2 regions of the Microlunatus aurantiacus genome follow, and region 2 is predicted to be linked to the other one. Evidence: predicted binding sites of a transcription regulator. Region 2 holds the regulator's gene; the other holds the start of a gene.
What was found. The regulator HrcA, encoded in region 2, represses chaperone genes, less so after heat shock. The targets are predictions, from matches to a motif close to TTGGCACTCGNNNNNNNCGAGTGCCAA.
Positions count from the first base shown of each region.

Region 1: groL (chaperonin GroEL) is a predicted target of HrcA. The motif match lies at 7,463-7,489, and genes of this name have one in related genera.

Region 1 covers NZ_BAAAYX010000013.1:607,250-618,165, reverse strand. The annotation lists gene ABD714_RS16725 (DEAD/DEAH box helicase) at 1-179, shown strand, start outside; gene ABD714_RS16720 (hypothetical protein) at 278-526, opposite strand; gene ABD714_RS16715 (HAD-IIA family hydrolase) at 635-1,456, shown strand; gene ABD714_RS16710 (LLM class flavin-dependent oxidoreductase) at 1,608-3,071, opposite strand; gene ABD714_RS16705 (MDR family MFS transporter) at 3,147-4,616, opposite strand; gene ABD714_RS16700 (glycogen/starch/alpha-glucan phosphorylase) at 4,788-7,343, opposite strand; gene groL (chaperonin GroEL) at 7,670-9,298, shown strand; gene ABD714_RS16690 (amidase) at 9,496-10,827, opposite strand; gene ABD714_RS16685 (alpha/beta fold hydrolase) at 10,824-10,916, opposite strand, start outside.
Region 2 covers NZ_BAAAYX010000002.1:841,996-852,911, forward strand. The annotation lists gene ABD714_RS04045 (ABC transporter substrate-binding protein) at 1-511, shown strand, start outside; gene ABD714_RS04050 (carbohydrate ABC transporter permease) at 515-1,471, shown strand; gene ABD714_RS04055 (carbohydrate ABC transporter permease) at 1,464-2,375, shown strand; gene ABD714_RS04060 (LacI family DNA-binding transcriptional regulator) at 2,441-3,466, opposite strand; gene ABD714_RS04065 (MBL fold metallo-hydrolase) at 3,559-4,410, opposite strand; gene hrcA (heat-inducible transcriptional repressor HrcA) at 4,598-5,608, shown strand; gene dnaJ (molecular chaperone DnaJ) at 5,656-6,828, shown strand; gene ABD714_RS04080 (16S rRNA (uracil(1498)-N(3))-methyltransferase) at 6,825-7,568, shown strand; gene tgt (tRNA guanosine(34) transglycosylase Tgt) at 7,639-8,904, shown strand; gene ABD714_RS04090 (universal stress protein) at 8,971-9,381, opposite strand; gene ABD714_RS04095 (ATP-binding cassette domain-containing protein) at 9,387-10,214, opposite strand; gene ABD714_RS04100 (ABC transporter permease) at 10,217-10,916, opposite strand, start outside.

The sequences.
Region 1 (10,916 bases), on a different contig from region 2:
TGCGGGCGCGCGACCTGCTGGCCCGGACGTCACTCCTGCCCGGCGTCGAGCTGCAGGGTCCGGTGCTGCTGGTCGACGACAGGATCCGTACGCGGTGGACCGTCACCGTGGCGGGTTCCCTGCTGGCCGAGGCGGGGGCGTCGACGGTGTTGCCGCTGGCGCTGCACCAGCTCCCCTGAGGAGGCCGGCCCGCCCAGGGGCTCAGCGGCGGCTCAAGGGCTCAGCGGCGAGTCAGGGGATCAGCGGCGGGCCGGGGGCTCACCGGCGGGCCCGGGGCTCAGCGGCGGAAGTCCTTCGGCGCCACGGTCTGGAACTTCCCGTCGGCGTCGACGTAGCGGACCTCCAGGCCCAGCGGTGCTCGGGCGCCGGTGGCGCCGGGAGGCAGCGTGTCGGACGGCCGCGCGGATGGCGTCGCGGCGGGGGAGACCGATGCCTCCGGGGCCGGGGTCGTGCAGCCGGCGAGCAACCCGACGGTGCCACCGGCCAGGACGGCGGCGGCGATCGTGGTCAGGGTGCTCGTGCGCATGATGGAGCCAGCCTACCGAGCCGCGCCAGGACCACCCCGGGCCGAGCGGCCGAGATCGGTCTGTCAGGTTGGTGGCATGACCGTTCTCGCTCCGGAGAGGCTGCCCCGATGACCGACCGCCCGCCCGTGTCCTGCTGGCTCACCGACATGGACGGCGTGCTGGTCCACGAGGAGCGGGCCATCCCTGGCGCCGCCGAGTTCATCGCCGCGCTCGAGCAGCACGGGCGGCGCTTCCTGGTGCTGACCAACAACTCCATCTTCACCGCCCGGGACCTCCGGGCCCGGCTGCTGTCGAGCGGGATCGACGTCCCCGAGGACGCCATCTGGACGTCGGCCCTGGCCACCGCGCAGTTCCTGGCCGACCAGGCGCAGGGCGGCTCGGCGTACGTGATCGGGGAGGCCGGGCTGACCTCCGCGCTGCACCACGAGGGCTTCATCCTGACCGAGTCCGATCCGGATTACGTGGTCCTCGGGGAGACGCGGACCTACTCGTTCGAAGCCATCACCAAGGCCATCCGGCTGATCGAGCGGGGTGCCCGCTTCATCGCCACCAACCCCGACGTCACCGGCCCCTCACCGGAGGGTTCGCTGCCGGCCACCGGATCGGTCGCCGCGCTGATCTCCCGGGCCACCGGGGTGCAGCCCTACTTCGTCGGCAAACCCAACCCGCTGATGATGCGGTCGGCCCTCAACCAGATCGACGCGCACTCGGAGAGCACGGTGATGGTGGGGGACCGGATGGACACCGACGTGATCGCCGGCATCGAGGCGGGGCTGCGGACGGTGCTGGTGCTGACCGGCTCCACCCGCGCCGAGCAGGTCGCCGTCTACCCCTACCGCCCCACCCGGATCGTCGACTCCATCGCGGACGTGGTGCCGCTGGTCGAGCAGCTCGCCCCGCGGGAGGACGAGGAGATCTCCGCCGACTGAGGCCTCGGTTGCCGGGGCGCGCCCGTCCGGCCCAGGTGTCCTGAACTATCCGTCACTCGACGGCTTCTGCTGCATCAGGCGGGGGCCGGGTGCTGCGATACCCGTCGAATGACGGAAATTTCAAGGGGCCCGGCGCGTTCAGAGGGCGACCTCAGTCGGCGAGCAGAGGCGCGCACACCTCGAGGTCGCTCGCCCGGTCCAGATCGGGGAGGGCCATGAAGATCTGCTCGACCCCGCGCTCGGTCAGGTCCGCCCAGCGGCGCCGGTGCAGCTCGACCGGTCCGACCGGATGCCGGGCCGCGTACGCCCGGGCGGTGAGCCGACCCCGGACCCGCTCGACCCGCCGTGCCGCGTCCTCCCGGTCGGAGCCGACCACAGGCAGGTCGAGCACGGTGATCATGGACCGCCGACCGGCGTCCTCGCGGTAGCGGGTGAACACGTCGATCTTGTGCGGCAGCGCCTCGTCGACCCGCAGGTTGCACCCGTCGCCGAGGGTGGCGGCGATCTTCAGCGTGCGCTGCTCACCGCCGCCCCCCACGACGATCGGCAGCGGTCCGACGGGCCGGGGGTAGCAGGTCGTCTCGGGCAGCTGGACCCGGCGACCCGCGTACGGCTTCGTGCCGGCGCCCCACAGCGTCCGGAGGGTCTCGATGGTCGCCTCGAGCCGATCGAGCCGTTCCCGGGCGGGCGGGAAGTCGACCCCGTACGCCGCGTGCTCGCGGTTCCACCAGCCGGCGCCCAGACCGCAGAAGGCCCGACCGCCGCTGAGCACGTCGAGCGTGGCCGCGGTCTTGGCGATCACCCCGGCCGGCCGCAGGGTCACCGGCGAGACCAGGGTGCCGAGTCGGAGCGACGTGTCCAGGCCGGCGAGGAGGCCGAGGGTCACCCAGGGCTCCGGGATCGGCTCCCAGGCCCGGCCGACCTGGGGGATCTGGATCAGGTGGTCCATCACGGCGATGCCGGCGAAACCCATCTGGTCGGCGGTCAGGGCCACGTCCCGCAGCCAGCCGGCGGGGTCGTCGCCCCAGCCGAACCGGGACAGCTGCAGGATGACCGGCACCCGGCCGGTGCCGGTCTCGACAGCGGAGGCAGGCTCCGGCCCCGGTTCGGGTGCTCCGGGCGCAGCGGTGACCATGAGGACCCGGTCCCAGCCCTCGGTCTGGGCCACGGCGAGCAGGGCGCGAACCCGCCGGAGCTGACCGGTGAGGACGTCGGCATGGACCGGGCGGTCGCGTCCCGCGTTCCGGGTCCGGCACAGGGGGGCGTCGGTGTCCAGGATGACCAGGACCGCTGGCAGACCGGCCGTACGCGCCCGGTCCCGCAGCGCCGAGCGTCGGTCCGGGTCCAGGCCCAGTGTGTCGACCACGGTGGTCAGGCCACGGCGCAGCCGGGCGTCGATGACCAGATCGGCGACGGCGAACGCGTCCACCGAGGCGTCGAGGTCGGCTGGGCCGGTGCCCACCACCGCGCGCAGGGCGTCGGTGGAGACGATCTCGGGGCGGGCGTAGCGAGCCGCCGCCCAGGTGGACTTGCCGGCCCCGGCCGCCCCGGCCAGCACCACCACGCAGGGATCGGGCAGCGGCGCCTCGGCGGACGTGGGGTCGGGGACGCTCACCCGCCCCATCCTGCCGACTCGGCGGTGTGGGTGGTGGGCCGGGCCGGCACGGCTTCTGACCGGCCCGGAGTCAGCTCAGCGGGAGGCGGCGTCCACCTGGTGGGAGTCGGACTTCCGGGGCATCAGCGCGACGCCGAGCAGCATGGCCAAGGCCACCACCGCCGAGCCCACGAACACGCGGTGCAGGGCGTCGAACAGCTGAGCGGGGTCCACCCCGTCGAGGGTGATGCTGCCGTGACCACCCGACGCCGAACCGGCCAGGGCGGCGTTGGCGATCGCGCCGAAGACGGCGATGCCGACCGCGGAGCCCATCGAGCGGGCGAACATGTTGGTGCCGGTGACCACGCCCCGGACGTGCCACTCGGCGGAGGACTGGGCGGCGATCAGGGTCGGACTGGCGATCCAGCCCATGCCGAGACCGACGACGAAGCAGGTCACCGCGACCAGCCAGACGGGCGAGTCGACGGCGAGCGTGGCCAGCAGGCCGGCCCCGACGAGCGCCACCACCGAGCCGATCAGCGCGGTCGCGCGGAAGCCGATCCGCAGGTAGACGCGACCGGCGGTGGCGGCGGCGATCGGCCAGCCGATGGTCAGTGACGCCACGGCGAAGCCGCCGACCAGGGCGTTGTGGCCGAGCACCCCCTGCACGTAGAGCGGCACGTAGGAGGTCAGTCCGACGAGCATGGCGCCGACCGAGAGGCTCACCAGGTTGGTGGTGTTGAGCAGCCGGGCCCGGAAGATCCAGCCCGGGATGATGGGTTCGGCGGCGCGCCGCTCGACGAGGGCGAAGCCGACCAGCAGCAGCAGCGCCCCGCCCAGCACGGCGACGCCGGCCGGCGAGAGCCAGGGCCACAGGACGCCGCCTTCCAGCAGGCCGAGGATCAGCAGCGAGGACCCGCCGGTCAGCAGCACCGCGCCACCGACGTCGATCCGGTGGCGGACCCGCTCGACGTCCTCGTGGAACCGACGGACCAGGGTCCAGCCGGCGAACAGGGCCAGCGGCACGTTGACGAAGAAGATCCAGCGCCAGTCGAGCACCTCGACGAAGATGCCGCCCAGGGCCGGACCGACGACGGCGGAGATGGCCCAGACGCTGGCCATGTAGCCCTGCACGGTGGCGCGCTCGGCGAGGCTGTAGAGGTCCCCGACGATGGTCATCGACGTGGGCATGATCGCTCCGGCGCCGAGGCCCTGCAGACCGCGGAACACGATCAGCGACGGCATGCTCCAGGCGAAGCCGCACAGGATCGAGCCGACCAGGAACAGCCCGACCCCGATCAGCATGATCGGCTTCCGCCCGTACTGGTCGGAGAACTTCGCGTAGATCGGCACCGACACGGCCTGGGCCAGCAGGAACACCGAGAACAGCCAGGGGAACTGGTTGAAGCCGCCGAGGTCGTCGACGATGGCCGGGATCGCCGTAGCCAGGATGGTCGAGTCGATCGCCACCAGCCCGACCGACAGCATCATCGCCAGCAGGATCGGACCACGACTCGACCGCAGACCGACCTCGGCCCGACTCACCTGCTGTTGCACCATGACCATTCGCAACCTGCGGGTGTGCAGATGCATTCCCGGTCTATGGGATCGAGGCCGGGGCCGAAGCCGGGGCAGGGGCGGTGCGGCCCAGGTTGGTCGGAGAACGTACGAGGGCCGGGTCCCGCTCACGGGGACCCGGCCCTCGGCCGTACGGACGTCGACGCGGGAGGACCCCGATCAGAAGGCCGGCGGGGTGTGCCAGATCCGGTCGATGTAGTGGCGCATCGAGCGGTCGGAGGAGAAGAACCCGGACCGGGCGACGTTGAGGATGGCCGACCTCGTCCAGGCGTCGGTGTCGGCGTACGCGGCCCCGACCTTGTCCTGCGCGTCGATGTAGGCGCGGTAGTCGGCCAGGGCCATGAACCGGTCCTCGTAGAGCAGGTTGCCGACGACGGGGGCGAATACGTCCCGGTCGCCGTCGGAGAACGCTCCCTGGGCGATCAGGTCGATGGCCCGCTTGAGGCTGGGGTCGGACTCGTAGAACGAGCTCGGCACGTAGCCCTTGGCATAGAGCGCCTCGACCTCGGGCTCCAGCAACCCGAACAGGAAGAAGTTGTCGTCCCCGACCAGCTCGCGGATCTCGATGTTGGCGCCGTCGTCGGTGCCGATGGTCAGCGCACCGTTGAGGGCGAACTTCATGTTCCCCGTGCCCGACGCCTCCTTGCCGGCCAACGAGATCTGCTCGGACAGGTCGGCGGCCGGGATGACCTTCTCGGCCAGCGTCACGTTGTAGTTGGGCGGGAACAGCACCTTCAGCCGGCCCTCGACGCGCTTGTCGTTGTTGACGACCGCGCCCACCCCGTTGATCAGGTGGATGATGTCCTTGGCGATCTTGTAGCCGGGCGCGGCCTTGGCCCCGAAGATGAAGGTGCGCGGCGTGATGTCGGCCGGCTTCACCTCCCCGGAGATGATCCGCTCGTACTCGGTGACGATGTGCAGCACCTTGAGCGTCTGCCGCTTGTACTCGTGCAGCCGCTTGACCATCACGTCGAGCAGGTGGGAGTCGTCGACGGTGAACCCGTCCCGCTCCACCAGCACCCGGTTCAACCGGCGCTTGTTGTGCGCCTTGACCTCGCGGAACCGGTCCCGGAACTCCTCGTCCTCGGCGTACGGCTCGAGCTCCCGCAGCCGCTCCAGGTCGGTCAGCCAGCCGACCCCGATGGCGTCGGTGATCAGCTCCGACAGCGCCGGGTTGGCCAGCCGGACGAACCGGCGTGGGGTGACGCCGTTGGTGACGTTGGTGAACTTGCCCGGGAAGAACTCGTCGAAGTCGGGCAGCACCTTGTCCCGCAGCAGCTGGGAGTGCAGCTCGGCCACACCGTTCACCTTGGCCCCGGCCACGGTGGCCAGGTACGCCATCCGGACCGCCCGCTCGGGGTGCTCGGCGATGATCGACATCCGGCTGACCCGCAGCTGGTCGCCGTCGAAGCGCTCGGACACCCGCTCGAGGAACTCCTCGTTGATCCGGTAGATGATCTCCAGGTGGCGGGGCAGGAGGCGACCGAGCAGGTCCACCGACCAGACCTCCAGCGCCTCCGGCAGCAGGGTGTGACAGGTGTAGGCGAAGCACTGCTGGGTGATGGCCCAGGCCTCGTCCCAGTCCATCTTCTTCTCGTCGATCAGCACCCGCATCAGCTCCGGCACCCCGATCACCGGGTGGGTGTCGTTGAGCTGGAAGATGATGCGGTCCGGCAGCTTGTGCAGGTCGAAGTCCTTCGGCAGGACCGAGTTCACGAAGTCGTGGATGGAGGCCGAGACGAAGAAGTACTGCTGCTGCAGCCGCAGCTCCTTGCCCTGGGGGGTGGAGTCCTCCGGGTAGAGCACCTTGGAGATGTTCTCCGCGAACGTCTGGGCGCGGACCGCCTCCTCGTAGTCGCCGGAGTTGAAGATCTTCAGGTCGAACGCGTCGGTGGCCTGCGCACGCCACAGCCGCAGGGTGTTCACCCGACCGTTCTGGTAGCCCGGGACCATGTAGTTGTACGGGATGGCCTTGACCTTCCAGCCCGCCACCCACCGGGAGCGCTCCACCCCGTCGGTGTCGGTGTACTTCTCGGTGTGACCGCCGAAGGTGACGATCTGCGCGGCTTCGGGGTGCGGGAACTCCCACGGCGCACCGAGGGCCAGCCAGGAGTCGGCCTGCTCGACCTGCCGTCCCTCCACGAAGGTCTGCCGGAAGATGCCGTACTCGTAGCGGATGCCGTAGCCGATGCAGGGCACGCTCATGGTGGCCAGCGAGTCGATGAAGCAGGCGGCCAGGCGGCCCAGACCACCGTTGCCCAGACCCGGCTCGACCTCCTGGGCCCGCAGGGCGGCCAGATCCACCCCGCACTTGCCCAGACCCTCCTCGACGATCTCGGTCAGTCCGGTGGCTAGCAGCGCGTTGCCGAGCTGGCGGCCGAGCAGGTACTCCGCGGACAGGTAAGCCACGCCCTTGGCCTGGGTCTCGGCCTGGCGGCGAAGGGTCTCCAGCCAGCGGGCCATCAGGTAGTGCCGGACCGTGCGGGCCAGCGCCAGGTACTGGTCGTTGACCGAGCTCGTGGACAGCGCGACGCCCTGGCCGTAGTTGAGCTCCCGGAGGAACTCGCGGACGAAGCCGTCGACCGAGCTGGCGGGCGAGCCGACCGGAGCCAGCGCGAGGGCGTGCGTGGCCTTGGGCTTCGCGGGCGCGGCCGGCGTACCGGTCTCCGGCAGGTCGTTCACCGGGAAGTCGTCTGTCGTGGGGTTCTCGGACACGGGGTAACCGTAGCGGCGTCACGTCACCGCCGTGTGTCACCGGCGCCGGGACGGAATCGGCCGGCCCTGTGCCGGTGCTGAGAATGCGCCGGCAGGCGCTGAGAATGCGGCGCGAAGTGTTTGCACTCACCATGCCAGAGTGCTAAACATGGCGTTAGCACTCTCGAACAGAGAGTGCCACCTCACCAAGCGGTGAGTCCGGAGCGGAGACCTCTGCGTCGAAGCGTACGGGCGTCCGTCGCGGGCACCGCTCGGCGAGACCCAAACATCTATCCACACCAACGCGCGGGGACAGCACCCCGCTCGCGGGAGGACTCGCGGAGAACATGCCGAAACTCATTCAGTTCAACACCGAAGCGCGGCGCGGCCTCGAGCGCGGGATGAACCAGCTCGCCGACGCCGTCAAGGTCACGCTCGGCCCGAAGGGCCGCAACGTCGTGCTCGAGAAGAAGTGGGGTGCGCCCACCATCACGAACGACGGTGTGAGCATCGCCAAGGAGATCGAGCTCGAGGACCCGTACGAGAAGATCGGCGCCGAGCTCGTCAAGGAGGTCGCCAAGAAGACCGACGACGTCGCGGGCGACGGCACCACCACGGCCACCGTGCTGGCCCAGGCCATGGTGCGCGAGGGTCTGCGCAACGTGACCGCGGGCGCCAACCCGATGAGCCTCAAGCGCGGCATCGAGGCGGCCGTGGCTGCCCTGATCGCCGAGCTCGCGCGGACCGCCAAGGACGTGGAGACCAAGGAGCAGATCGCTGCGACCGCCTCCATCTCCGCCGGTGACGCCAGCGTCGGCGAGATCATCGCCGAGGCGATGGACAAGGTCGGCAAGGAAGGCGTCATCACCGTCGACGAGTCCAACACCTTCGGCCTGGAGCTCGAGCTCACCGAGGGCATGCGGTTCGACAAGGGCTACATCTCGCCCTACTTCGTCACCGACACCGAGCGCATGGAGACCGTGCTCGACGACCCGTACATCCTGATCGTCAACTCCAAGGTCTCCAACCTCAAGGAGCTGCTGCCGATCCTGGAGAAGGTCATCCAGTCCGGCAAGCCGCTGGTCGTGCTGTCCGAGGACGTCGACGGCGAGGCCCTGGCCGCGCTGATCGTCAACAAGATCCGCGGCACCTTCAAGTCCGTTGCCGTCAAGGCCCCGGGCTTCGGCGACCGTCGCAAGGCCATGCTGACCGACATCGCCATCCTCACCGGCGGTCAGGTCATCTCCGAGGAGGTCGGCCTCAAGCTCGACGGCGTCGAGCTTGAGCTGCTGGGCCAGGCTCGTCAGGTCGTCGTGACCAAGGACGAGACCACGATCATCGAGGGCGCTGGTGACTCCGACGCCATCGCCGGTCGGGTCAACCAGATCCGCACGGAGATCGAGAACAGCGACTCCGACTACGACCGCGAGAAGCTGCAGGAGCGGCTGGCCAAGCTGGCCGGCGGCGTGGCCGTGATCAAGGTCGGCGCGGCCACCGAGGTGGAGCTCAAGGAGCGCAAGCACCGCATCGAGGACGCGGTGCGCAACGCCAAGGCGGCCGTCGAGGAGGGCATCGTCGCCGGTGGCGGCGTGGCTCTGCTGCAGGCTGCTCAGCACGTCACGGTCGACCTGACCGGTGACGAGGCCATCGGCGCGCAGATCGTCTTCACCGCGGCCGAGGCCCCGCTGAAGCAGATCGCCATCAACGCCGGCCTCGAGGGCGGCGTCGTGGCGGAGAAGGTCCGCAACCTGCCCGTCGGCCAGGGCCTGAACGCGGCCACCGGCGAGTACGTCGACCTGGTCGCGGCCGGCATCATCGACCCGGCCAAGGTGACCCGGTCCGCGCTGCAGAACGCGGCGTCGATCGCGGCCCTGTTCCTCACCACCGAGGCCGTCATCGCCGACAAGCCGGAGAAGGCTTCGGCCGCTCCGGGTGGCGACGGTGGCATGGGTGGCATGGGCGGGATGGACTTCTGATCTGACGATCAGGTCCTGACTGCTCGAACCGAGCACAACGGCGGCGGCGGTTCCCACTTCGGTGGGGACCGCCGCTGTCGCGTTCTGCGTTCCCGCCCGGATCTGCTCGGGTTTGTCGGACCTGCTCGGGCTATAGACCGAGCAGATCCGACAAACCCGAGCAGCAGTGCCCGGGAGTGCTGCAGGCGCGGCGTGGGTCAGGGGTGCAGGTGCTGCATCAGGGCGAGCACCCCGACGTCATCGTGCTGCGGTCCGACGATCTGCAGGCCGATCGGCAGGCACTCGTCGCTCAGCCCGACCGGGACCGTGCCGGCCGGCGAGCGGGTCAGGTTGAACACCCCGGTCGCCCGGATCCACGACACCGCCTCCCCGAACTGCGGTGGGTCCCGGTGCAGGGTCGGGGTGAGCAGCAGATCGCAGGTCTCGAACACCCGGACCAGCTCCAGGTTCAGCCGGTGGCAGGTGTCCTCGGCGGCCAGCAGGTCGCGGGCGGAGAGCCGGTCGGCGTCCTCGATCCCCTCGCGCACCTCGTCGCTGAGCAGCGAGCGGTCGAGCTCGCCGACACTGCGCTGCACGTACGCCGCGATCAGCGGGCCCCAGGCGTCGTACGGCTCGGAGGTGAAGACGCGGTCGATCTCGACCACCTCCACGCCCTCGGCCGCCAGCCGTTCCACGGCCGCACCGCAGGCGGCGAGGATGCTCGGCTCGGTCCAGGCGTAGCCCAGCTGCGGACTCCAGGCGATCCGGCGGGGCAACGGGGTGCGTCCCACACCCACCGAGAACGGCTCGCAGGGCGCAGGCAGGGAGCGCAGATCGGTGCGCTCGGGTCCGACCACCACGTCGAGGGTGGCGACCAGGTCGGCCACCGTACGGGTGATCACGCCCCGGGTGGTGACCAGCGGCCAGTCGACCGGGTGCGGACCGCCGTCCGGCACCCGGCCGAGCGACGGTTTGAAACCCGGCAGACCGCAGGCCGACGCGGGGATCCGGATCGACCCGCCACCGTCGGAGGCCGTGGCCAGCGGCACCATGCCCGAGGCCACCGCCACCGCGGCCCCGCCGGAGGAGCCACCGGCCACCCGGTCGACGTCGTACGGGTTGCGGGTGGACCCGAAGACCAGGTTGGACGTGTCCGCCGAGGTGGCGAACTCCGGGGTGTTCGACTTGCCGACCACCACGCAGCCGGCGGCCCGGAGTCGGGTCACGAGAACGGAGTCGCTCGTGGCGTGGGCCGTGTCGGCGAACAGCCGGGACCCGTGGATCGTGCGGTAGCCGACGGTGTCCTCGGTGTCCTTGACCGCGAGCGGCACACCGGCCAGCGGCAGGTGCTCGCCGGCGGCCACCCGCCGGTCGACCTCGACGGCCTGGGCGACTGCCCGGTCGGCGTCGCTCGCGACGATCGCGTTGAGCTCGGGGTCGAGCCGGGCGATCCGGGTCAGCGCGGCTTCAGCCGTCTCGCGCGCACTGGTCCGGCCGGTCCGGACGGCGGCGGCGGTGTCGAGGGCCGACGGGGCGGCTTCGTTGATCATCGGCTCTCTCCGAGACGGGTGATGGCCTGGGCGGTCAGGTCCATCATGGTCGCCCCGCCGTGCCCCTCGTCGACCATGATCAGCTCGCT
Region 2 (10,916 bases):
CGCGATCGTGGTCGGCACCGCGGCCCTCGCGCTGTCCAACTCCAACCAGCTCGAGGCCATCACCGCCGCCGCGGGCACCGACCTGTCGATGCTGCGCTACCCGACCATCGCCGGCAACTCGGCCGAGCGCAAGGCCTGGTACAAGGCGTCGATGCTGTGGTCGGCCTCGGCCCGGACCAAGAACCCCGAGGCGGCCGTCGCCTTCATCAGCTGGCTGGTCAACTCGCCCGAGGCAGCGAACCTCCTGCTCGCCGAGCGGGGGATGCCGGCCAACAGCGAGATGCAGGCCGCCATCAAGCCCAAGCTCTCCAAGGTGCAGCAGACGGTCCAGACGTTCCTGAACGACATCCAGCCCGAGCTGGCCGACACCCCGATCGCACCGCCGCCCGGCGGCGGCAAGATCGGCGACGTCATGCTGCGCTTCGCGACCGAGGTCCTGTTCGGTCGTCAGAGCACCGCCGAGGCGGCGCAGAAGTTCATGGACGAGATGAAGTCGAACATGCAGGGCTGATGAATGAGCGCCATATCTGAGCTCTCTCACCTGAAGGTCAACAAGGCCAAGACGCCGGAGGAGAAGGCACAGCGTCGCAAGGAGGCGAGCCGGGACAACAAGGCGGCCTACCTGTTCTTGATCCCGTGGTTCATCGGGCTGTTCCTGATCACCATCGGCCCGATGATCGCCAGCCTCTACCTGTCGTTCACCCAGTACAGCCTGATCCAGGCCCCGAAGTGGATCGGCATCGACAACTACGTCCGGATGCTGGGTGACGACCGGCTGCACCACTCGCTCAAGGTCACCTTCATCTACGTGTTCGTCGGGGTGCCGCTGCAGCTGGTCTTCGCGTTGGGGATCGCGTTGCTGCTGGACAAGGGCATGCGGGGCCTGCCGATCTACCGCTCGGTGTTCTACCTGCCGTCGATGCTCGGCAGCTCGGTGGCCATCGCGCTGCTCTGGCGTCAGATGTTCGGCACCGACGGACTGGTCAACCAGATCCTGCGGTTGCTGGGCTTCGACGCGCAGATCGGCTGGATCTCCGATCCCAGCTACGCGCTGTGGACGATCATCCTGCTGCACGTGTGGACCTTCGGCTCACCGATGGTGATCTTCCTCGCCGGCCTGCGCCAGATCCCGGGCATGTACTACGAAGCTGCCTCGGTCGACGGGGCCACGACCTGGACGAAGTTCACCAAGATCACCCTGCCGCTGCTGTCACCGATCATCTTCTTCAACCTGGTGCTGCAGCTGATCGGGGCGTTCCAGTCCTTCACCCAGGCCTTCGTGGTCTCGGCGGGGACCGGTGGTCCGGCGGACTCGACGCTGTTCTACACGCTGTACCTCTACCAGCGTGGCTTCGGACAGTTCCAGATGGGCTACGCCGCCGCGATGGCGTGGTTGCTGGTGGTCATCGTCGGAGCGCTGACCGCGGTCAACTTCTTCCTCTCGAAGTATTGGGTGTTCTACGATGACTGAGCTGAAAGAGTCCCTGGCCGCGCCGGCCGCTGTGGCCGGCCCGCCGTCCGACCCGCCACCCAACACCGTCAGCGGAGCCACCCGGGCCCGGTCTCTGGTCAAGCACGCGCTGCTGATCGCTGCCAGCGTGGTGATGATCTACCCGCTGCTGTGGCTGCTGGTGTCGTCGTTCCGCCCCACCGAGGTGATCTTCCGGACGCCGGGGCTGTGGCTGAACAACCTGGTGATCGAGAACTACACCGAGGGCTGGTTCGCTCTCGCCCAGCCGTTCGGTCACTACATCGTGAACTCCGCGATCGTGGTGATCGGCGCGGTGGCCGGCAACCTGTTCGCCTGCTCGCTGGCGGCGTACGCGTTCGCCCGCCTGCAGTTCCGGTTCAAGACGCTGTGGTTCTCGATCATGCTGGTCACGGTGATGCTGCCGATCCACGTGGTCCTCGTGCCGCAGTACATCCTGTTCAACAACCTGGGCTGGGTGAACACGTTCATCCCGCTGATCCTGCCCAAGTTCCTGGCCACGGACGCCTTCTTCATCTTCTTGATGGTCCAGTTCATCCGGGGCATCCCGAAGGAGCTGGACGAAGCGGCCCGGATCGACGGGTGCGGTCACTGGCGGATCTTCTCCCGGGTGCTCATCCCGCTGATGGGTCCGGCGCTGGCCACGACGGCGATCTTCACCTTCATCTGGACCTGGAGCGACTTCTTCACCCCGCTGATCTACTTGACGGACCCGAACTCCTACACCGTCCCGGTCGCCTTGAAGTCCTTCCTGGACGCGACCAGCGGCAGCAACTGGGGAGCCATGTTCGCCATGTCGATCATCACCTTGATCCCGCTGTTCCTGGTGTTCCTGTTCGGCCAGAAGTTCCTGGTCAAGGGCATCGCCACGACCGGTGGGAAGTAGGCCCCCGACTCGTCACTGAGTCGGCCCCGAACCAGACGGCCCCTGACCTGCACCACGCCCGCAGGTCAGGGGCCGTCTGCCGTCTCCGGGCGGGAGCGGGCAGCCGGTCCGGTGCTGCCCCGCCGGACGACCTGCGGACTCAGCACCACCGTCCGTCGGGGCGGCCCCCCGGACAGCAGGTCCCACATGCCCTGCCAGGCCAGCTCCCCGAGCTCGGTCACCGGTACGGCGGCGGTGGTCAGCGGTGGTGTGACGTACCGGGCGAACGGGATGTCGTCGAAACCCACCACCGACATCGCGGCCGGGACGGCGACACCGGCCTCGCCCAGCGCGCTGACCAGACCCATGGCCACCAGGTCGTTGAACGCGAGCACGCCCGTGACGCCCGACCTGACCAACGGCCCGGCCGCGTCGTGACCGTCGACGAAGTTCACCCCGCACGGACGGATCTCCACCGCCAGGTCCGGGTGCGTGGCCCCGAACTCCTCCAGTGCCGCCAGCCGGCGGGTGTTGGACGCGCTCTGCGGCGCGCCGGCCAGGTACGCGAGCGACCGGTGGCCATCGGCGTACAGCAGCTCCAGCAGCTCCGTCAGTCCCAGCCGGTAGTCGGCCGTGACCACCGGGGACGCGTGCTCGCCGACCGGCTCCCGGTTGACCACCACCATCGGCTGCAGGGTCCGCAGCAGCTGGGCCAGGTCGGTCTCCGGCATCCGTGGGGCGACCAGCACCAGCCCGTCGCAGCGGCGGCGGGTCTGCTGCGCCAGGGCCAGCTCGGCGGTCACCGACTCGGCCGAGTCGGCCACCAGCACGTGGTAGCCGTTCCGGGCCGCGGCGTGACTGAGGCCACGGAGCACGCCGTGGAAGGTGGGGTTGCCGAGGTCGGGCACGACCACGGCGACGGTGTTGGTCCGGCCGAGCACCAGGCTGCGGGCCAGCGGGCTGGGGGAGTAGTCGAGCGCCGCCGCGGCGGCCCGGACGCGTTCGGTCATCTCCTGGTCGACAGCCCTGGTGCCGTTCATCACCCGCGACACCGTGGCGGGCGAGACCCCGGCACGGGCGGCCACGTCGGCGATGGTCGCCGGGCGCGCCATCCCCGCGTCCCTCACCGGATCGTCCAGTCGCTCACGGGACCATCCAGTCGCTCACGGGATCATCCAGGCGTTCATAGGGTCATCGTGCCCGATCAGGCGAGCGGTAGCCGCCGTTGCGGGTCCGCGGCGCGCGCCTGGGTGAGACCGGCGGCCAGCCCCTCGCGGACGGCGGAGAAGGGAAGCGCCCAGGTGCCGCGCTCCTCGGCATCCTCGGGTCGCACCCCCAGACCGGCCAGCCGGCTGATCTCGCCGGAGACGGCCGCGACCCGGCCGCGCTGCTCGAAGACCGCCTCCCGGTCCAGCGGCGCGCCGTGACCGGGCAGGATCACGGTCCGCTCGGTGGTCAGCCCGATCAGTCCGTCGAGGGTCGCCGGCCACTCGTGGGCGTAGGAGTCGGGCCCGTACGACGGGGGGCCGCTGGACTCGACCAGGTCCCCGGCGAAGACCACGTCCGCCCCGGCGACCACGACGACGAGGTCGCCGTCGGTGTGCCCGCGGCCCAGGTGAACAGCCTCGACCCGGACACCGCCACCCAGGTCGACGGCGGCCGCCACTGCCACCTCGCGACGGGGTCGGGGCAGCGACAGCTGGTCGACGCCCACCCGCTCCGCCTCGGCCGCCGCTTCCGGTCCGGCCAACCAGGGGCCGACGGTCTCGTGCGCGATCACGGCTGGCGCGTCGATGCCGCCGGCGCCGAAGGCGTGGTCGAAGTGCGCGTGGGTCAGCACCACCGCGGTCACCGGCAGCGCCGTCACGGCCGCGACCTCCTCGCGGAGCTGCCGACCCTGCTCCGGGGTGGCCCCCGCGTCGACGAGCAGTGCCGCCTCGGACCCGACCACCAGGCCGACGTTCACCGCTCCGGAGCCCTGGTCGTCGGGGAAGGGCACGACCGAGACGTAGACGTGGTCGGCCACGGCAGTGAAGGGGCCGGGGCGCTGGGTCATGTGACTAGACTGGCACTCGCTCTGTCAGAGTGCCAAAGATCCCGTCGCGAGCGACGGCGTAGCGAAGCGCCCGGCTCGGTCTGGACCACGAGAGAGCAACCACGCTCGGCGTGCGCGGACGGCGAGGGAGAGCAGAGTCACTCGGCGCGCGGCGGAGCAGCGAGTGACGACGAGCAGAGGAGAGGGTGTGGACGACCGCAAGCTGCAGGTGCTCCGGGCGATCGTGACCGACTACGTCTCCAGCCAGGAGCCGGTGGGCTCCAAGGCTCTCGTCGAGCGGCACAGCCTCGGCGTCTCCCCGGCCACCGTCCGCAACGACATGGCGGCGCTGGAGGAGGAGGGCTACATCACCCAGCCCCACACCAGTGCCGGGCGGATCCCGACCGACAAGGGCTATCGCCTGTTCGTCGACCGGCTCGGCTCGGTCAAGCCGCTGTCGCCGGCCGAGCAGCGGGCGATCCACACCTTCCTGTCCGGGGCCGTCGACCTCGACGACATCCTGCACCGGACGGTCCGGCTGCTCGCCCAGGTCACCCAGCAGGTGGCGATCGTGCAGTACCCGACGCTCAGCCACGCCGAGGTGCGGCACGTCGAGCTCGTCTCCCTCTCCAGCCAGCGGCTGCTGGTCATCCTGATCACCTCCACCGGACGCATCGAGCAGCGGGTGGTCGAGATCGAGCACACCGACGACGAGCTCACCCGGGTGCGCTCCCTGCTCAACGCGGCGGCGGTGGGGCAGGTCTCCAGCCAGGCGGCGGCCAGGCTGGGTCAGCTGCTCGCGGAGCTGCCGGTCGCGATCTCCTCGATCGGGCGCGGCTGCATCGCGACCCTGCTGGACATGCTCGGCAGCGACGCCTCCAGCCGGGTCGTGGTCGGTGGGATGCCCAACCTCACCCGGTTCGGTGACGAGTTCGAGACCACCGTACGACCGGTGCTCGAGGCACTGGAGGAGCAGGTCGTGCTCCTCAAGCTGCTGGGCGAGGCCACGTCCACCGACATCGTGACGGTCCGGATCGGCCGCGAGAACCCGTACGCGGAGCTGCAGTCCACGTCGCTGGTGGCCAGTGGCTACGGCACCGCGCTGGACAGCTGGGCCACCCTCGGCGTCGTCGGTCCGACCCGGATGGACTACCCCTCGACGATGGCGTCGGTACGGGCGGTAGCCCGGTACGTCGGTCGCTTCCTGGCCGAGGGCTGACCCATCGACCTCTCACAGAATCCAACCCTCCGAAGAATCTGGACACGATGAGCACCAACTACTACGAGATCCTCGGCGTCCCGCGCGAAGCGAGCCCTGAGCAGATCAAGAAGGCCTACCGCCAGCTGGCGATGAAGCTGCACCCCGACGTGGCCACCGAGGCGGACGCCGGTGAGCGGTTCAAGAAGGTCGCGGAGGCGTACGAGGTGCTCGGTGACGCCAAGAAGCGCGACCTCTACGACCGGGGCGGCGACCCGCTCGGTGGCGGGATGGGCGGTGGCTTCAACGGTGGCTTCGCCGGCGCGAACGGAGGCTTCGACTTCACCAACCTGGTCGACGCGATGTTCGGTCAGCAGACCGCCCGTGGTCCCCGGTCCCGGACGCGTCGCGGCCAGGACGCCCTGGTCCGGCTGGAGCTGGAGCTGGCCGAGGCCGCCTTCGGCACCACCAAGCCGCTGCGCGTCGACACCGCGATGCTCTGTCCCCGCTGCAGCGGCTCCGGTGCCCAGGAGGGCTCGAAGCCGGTCACCTGCGCCACCTGCCACGGCCAGGGCGAGGTGACCCACGTGCAGCGCTCCTTCATCGGTGACATCCGCACCACCAGCCCGTGCCCGACCTGCCGCGGCTACGGCACCGTGATCCCCAACCCGTGCGTGGAGTGCTCCGGCGACGGCCGCGTCCGCTCCAACCGCACCATCAACGTGAAGATCCCGGCCGGGGTGAGCACGGGCAACCGCATCCACCTGGCTGCTCACGGCGAGGTCGGCCCCGGCGGCGGACCCGCGGGTGACCTGTACGTCGAGCTCGAGGTCGCTCCGCACGAGGTGTTCCAGCGCGACGGTGACAACCTGGAGATGGTGCTGCGGATCCCGATGACGGCAGCCGCTCTCGGCACCGAGATCCGGGTGCAGACCCTCGAGGCCGATCTGGAGGACGCCGACGACGAGGACAAGGTCACCACGATCACCGTGCAGCCGGGCACCCAGTCCGGGACCCGGGTCGCTCTCGACGGTCGGGGCGTGCCGCGGCTGCGGTCGCACGGGCGGGGTCAGATGGGCGTGACGCTGATGGTGCAGACCCCGACGAAGCTGGACAAGGAGCAGCGCGAGCTGCTGCGCCAGCTGTCGGAGCTGCGCGAGGAGACCTCGGTCGAGGGCTCGGTGCAGAAGCACAACCAGGGCTTCTTCGGTCGGCTGCGGGACGCGTTCGCCGGCCAGTGAGCTCCGAACCGCTCTTCCACGCCGCACTGCCCGACCCGCTGCCGCGGCTGGGGGAGACCGTGCTGCTGGACGGTCCCGAAGGCCGGCACGCTGCTGTCGTGCGCCGGATCCGCCTCGGCGAGACCGTGGTGCTCGCCGACGGCGCCGGCCGCGCCGTCACCGGGCCGGTGGTGGCCACCGGCAAGCAGAGCATCACCGTCGAGGTGCTCGGGCACCGGGAGGAACCGGCCCCCGCGGTCCGGTTCGTCGTCGTCCAGGCGCTGGCCAAGGGGGACCGCGGTGAGCTGGCGGTCGAGCTGCTGACGGAGGTCGGCGTGACCGAGATCGTGCCCTGGCAGGCCGCCCGGTCCATCGTGCGCTGGTCGGGCGAGCGAGGCACGAAGGGGCTGGCCCGCTGGCGGAGCTCGGCGCGGGAGGCCGCGAAGCAGTCCCGCCGGTTGTGGGTGCCCACCGTGGCCGAGCCGATCGACACCCGCACGCTGGCCACGCGGATCGCGGCCGCCGACGTCGCCCTGCTGCTGCACGAGGACGCCGCCGCACCCGTGGCCTCGGTCAGCCTGCCGGAGTCAGGCGAGGTGCTGCTGGTGGTCGGACCGGAAGGCGGCCTCGCGCCGGACGAGCTGACCGCCCTGACGGCGGTGGGCGGTCGCCCGACGCTGCTGACGCCCCACGTCCTGCGGACCTCGACGGCCGGCGTGGTCGCCTGCGCGGGGCTGATGCTGCGTGGGCGGACGGGCTGATGCGGCGCGACGTGACGGAAAGGCGCACCTCGAGCCCGCGACACACCGGCGACACGCCGTCGGCGGCCTCGTGAGCGGCGCTTCTCCGTCACCGGCGCCGCCCTCCGCCCCGGGGACAGGTTTCGGCTTCGAGGTCGGCGACACCCTCGCCGGCGGAGCCGGCCGGACCGGCACCATCACCACGCCGCACGGCACCATCGCCACACCGGCTTTCGTGGTGGTCGGGACGAAGGCGACGGTGAAGACGGTGCTGCCCGAGACCGTGGCCGAGCTGGGTGCCCAGGCCGTGCTGGCGAACGCCTACCACCTCTACCTGCAGCCCGGGGCCGACGTCGTGGAGGCCGGTGGGGGACTGGGGCGGTTCATGAACTGGCCAGGTCCGACCTACACCGACAGCGGCGGCTTCCAGGTGATGAGCCTCGGGGTCGGCTTCAAGAAGGTGCTGGCGATGGACACCGCCGGGCTGGCCGACGACGACGTGGTGGCGGCCGGAAAGAACCGGCTGGCTGCGGTCGACGACGACGGGGTCACCTTCACCTCCCACCTGGACGGCAGCCGGCACCGCTTCACCCCCGAGGTGTCCATGCAGGTGCAGCACCGGCTCGGGGCGGACGTGATCTTCGCGTTCGACGAGCTGACCACCTTGATGAACACCCGCGGCTACCAGGAGAGCTCGGTCGAGCGCACCCACGCGTGGGCGGTGCGCTGCCTGGCCGAGCACCGGCGGCTGACCGCCGAGCGGGCGACCGCGCCGTACCAGGCGCTCTTCGGGGTGGTCCAGGGCGCGCAGTACGAGGACCTGCGGCGGCGGGCCGCCCGCGATCTGGCCGCCGTGGAGATCGACGGCCACTCCTTCGACGGTTTCGGCATCGGAGGGGCCCTCGAGAAGCAGAACCTGGGCACCATCACCGGCTGGGTGAGTGACGAGCTGCCCGAGGACAGGCCCCGGCACATGCTCGGCATCTCCGAGCCCGACGACCTGTTCACCTGCGTGGAGAACGGCGCGGACACCTTCGACTGCGTGTCGCCGTCCAGGGTGGCCAGGAACGCGGCCGTCTACACCCGCGACGGACGCTTCAACGTCAACACCGCGGGATCACGACGGTGCTTCGAGCCGATCGACGCCGAGTGCGACTGCTACACCTGCACGCACTACACGCGGGCCTACCTGCACCACCTGTTCAAGGCCAAGGAGATGCTGGCGGCGACGCTGTGCACCATCCACAACGAGCGGTTCGTCGTCGCCCTGGTCGACCGGATCAGGACAGCCGTCTCCGACGGCTCGTACGCCGACCTCAAGGCGGAGACGCTCGGGCGCTACTACCCGGTGCGCTGACCCGGACTCCTGTCGGGCTGACCACGAGCGGTCAGGTTCTCCGACAGGAGCCCGGGTGCGGGTCGGTCAGGGTTGCGGCTTGACCGCGATCACCGGGCAGTCGGCTCGCAGGATGATCGCCTGGGCGGTGCTGCCCGTCAGCATCTTGCCGACCGGCGAACGGCGGCGGACACCGATCACGATCGTGTCGGCCCCCACCTCCGCGGCGGTGTCGAGGATGGCTTCGGCCGCGGGCTTGCCGTCGGTGGGGCGCACGATGGTGTGCTCCACCTTCCTGGTGGCCAGGAGGTCGTCGATCGTGTCGACGTCCTCCGCGGTGGCGAACTGCGGGTGGGCGTAGTCGCCGTCCTTGGCGGTGTTGACCACTGTCAGCCGCGCCTCGTTCTGCTCGGCGTACGCGATGGCGTAGTCGAGGGCCGCGATCCCCTCCGGAGTGGGGATGTAGCCGACCAGGACGTGGCTGCGGATACCGGTCACCGTGATCAGCCCCTGGCCAGGGTGGTGGCGCCGGTCATGATCGCCACCGCCTCGGTCGGGGTGTGGGACTTCGGGGTGATGACGCCCGCGCAGCCGCCGAGGCGAGCGATGTGGATCCGATCGGACACCTCGAACACGTTGGGCATGTTGTGGCTGATCAGGATCACCGGCAGGCCCTTGGCCTTGATCTGCTGGATCAGGTTCAGCACCTGCCCGGTCTCCTTCACCCCCAGGGCGGCGGTCGGCTCGTCCAGCACCACGAACTTGGTGGCGAACGTGGCCGCCCGGGCCACGGCGACGGCTTGGCGTTGGCCGCCGGACAGGGTCTCGACGGCCTGCGACATGTTCTGCACCGTCGCGATGCCGAGGTTGGCCATCGACGTGGCGGCGTCGTCCTTCATGCCGGCCTTGTCCATCATCCGGAACACCGAGCCGAGGATGCCCGGCCGACGACGCTCCCGTCCGAGGAACATGTTGGCCGCGATGTCCAGAGCCGGGGCCACGGCCAGGGTCTGGTAGACGGTCTCGATGCCCGACGACCGGGCGTCCTGCGGGGTCTTGAAGCTGACCTGCCGACCGTCGAGGAACACCTGACCGGAGTCGGGGATCAGGGCTCCGGTCAGGGTCTTGATCAACGTGGACTTGCCGGCGCCGTTGTCGCCGATGATCGACAGCACCTCGCCGGGGAACAGGTCGAGGTCGACTCCGTCCAGACCGATGACCTTGCCGAAGGTCTTGATCAGCGCACGAGCGGACAGGACGGTCTGGGAGGGATCGGCGAGCACCGGCGGGTTGCCGATGCCGGTCACGGCCTCGGTGGGGGTTGCACTCATGTTCAGGACCTGACCTTTCGGATCCACTGGTCGATGGAGACGGCGATGATCACGAGCAGACCGGTGGCCAGCACCCGCCACTGGTCGTCGACCCCGGCCAGGCTGAGGCCGATCCGGAAGAAGCCGACGATCAGCGCGCCGAGGATGGTGCCGATGATGGCGCCGCGTCCGCCGAACAGGCTGGTGCCGCCGATCACCACCGCGGTGATGGAGTCGAGGTTGGCGTCCACGATGGCGTTGGCCGAGGCGGTGCCGGCCCGGCCGATCTGGATCCAGGCGGTGATGCCGTAGAGGAGTCCGGCGACGGTGTAGACCGACAGGAGGACCCGGTCGACGCGGATGCCGACCAGGCGGGCGGCGTCGATGTCGTTGCCGACGGCGTAGACGTGGCGACCCCACGCGGTCTGGGACAGGCAGAACGCGACGATCAGGGCCAGGACAGCCACCAGCAGGACCCCGGTGGTGATGCGGAACGGGCCGAGGATGATCGGGGTGCCCGTCCAGTTGATGATCGCCGGCAGATCGCGACGGCCGATCTCCTGCCCACCGGAGTAGAGCAGCGCCATCGCGGTGAAGATGGACAGGGTGCCCAGGGTGACGATGAACGGCGGGAGCTTCAACCGGGTCACCAGCAGACCGTTGACGGCACCCGCGAGGACACCGACCCCGATGCCGAGCACCAGCGCCAGCCAGCCGGGGAGA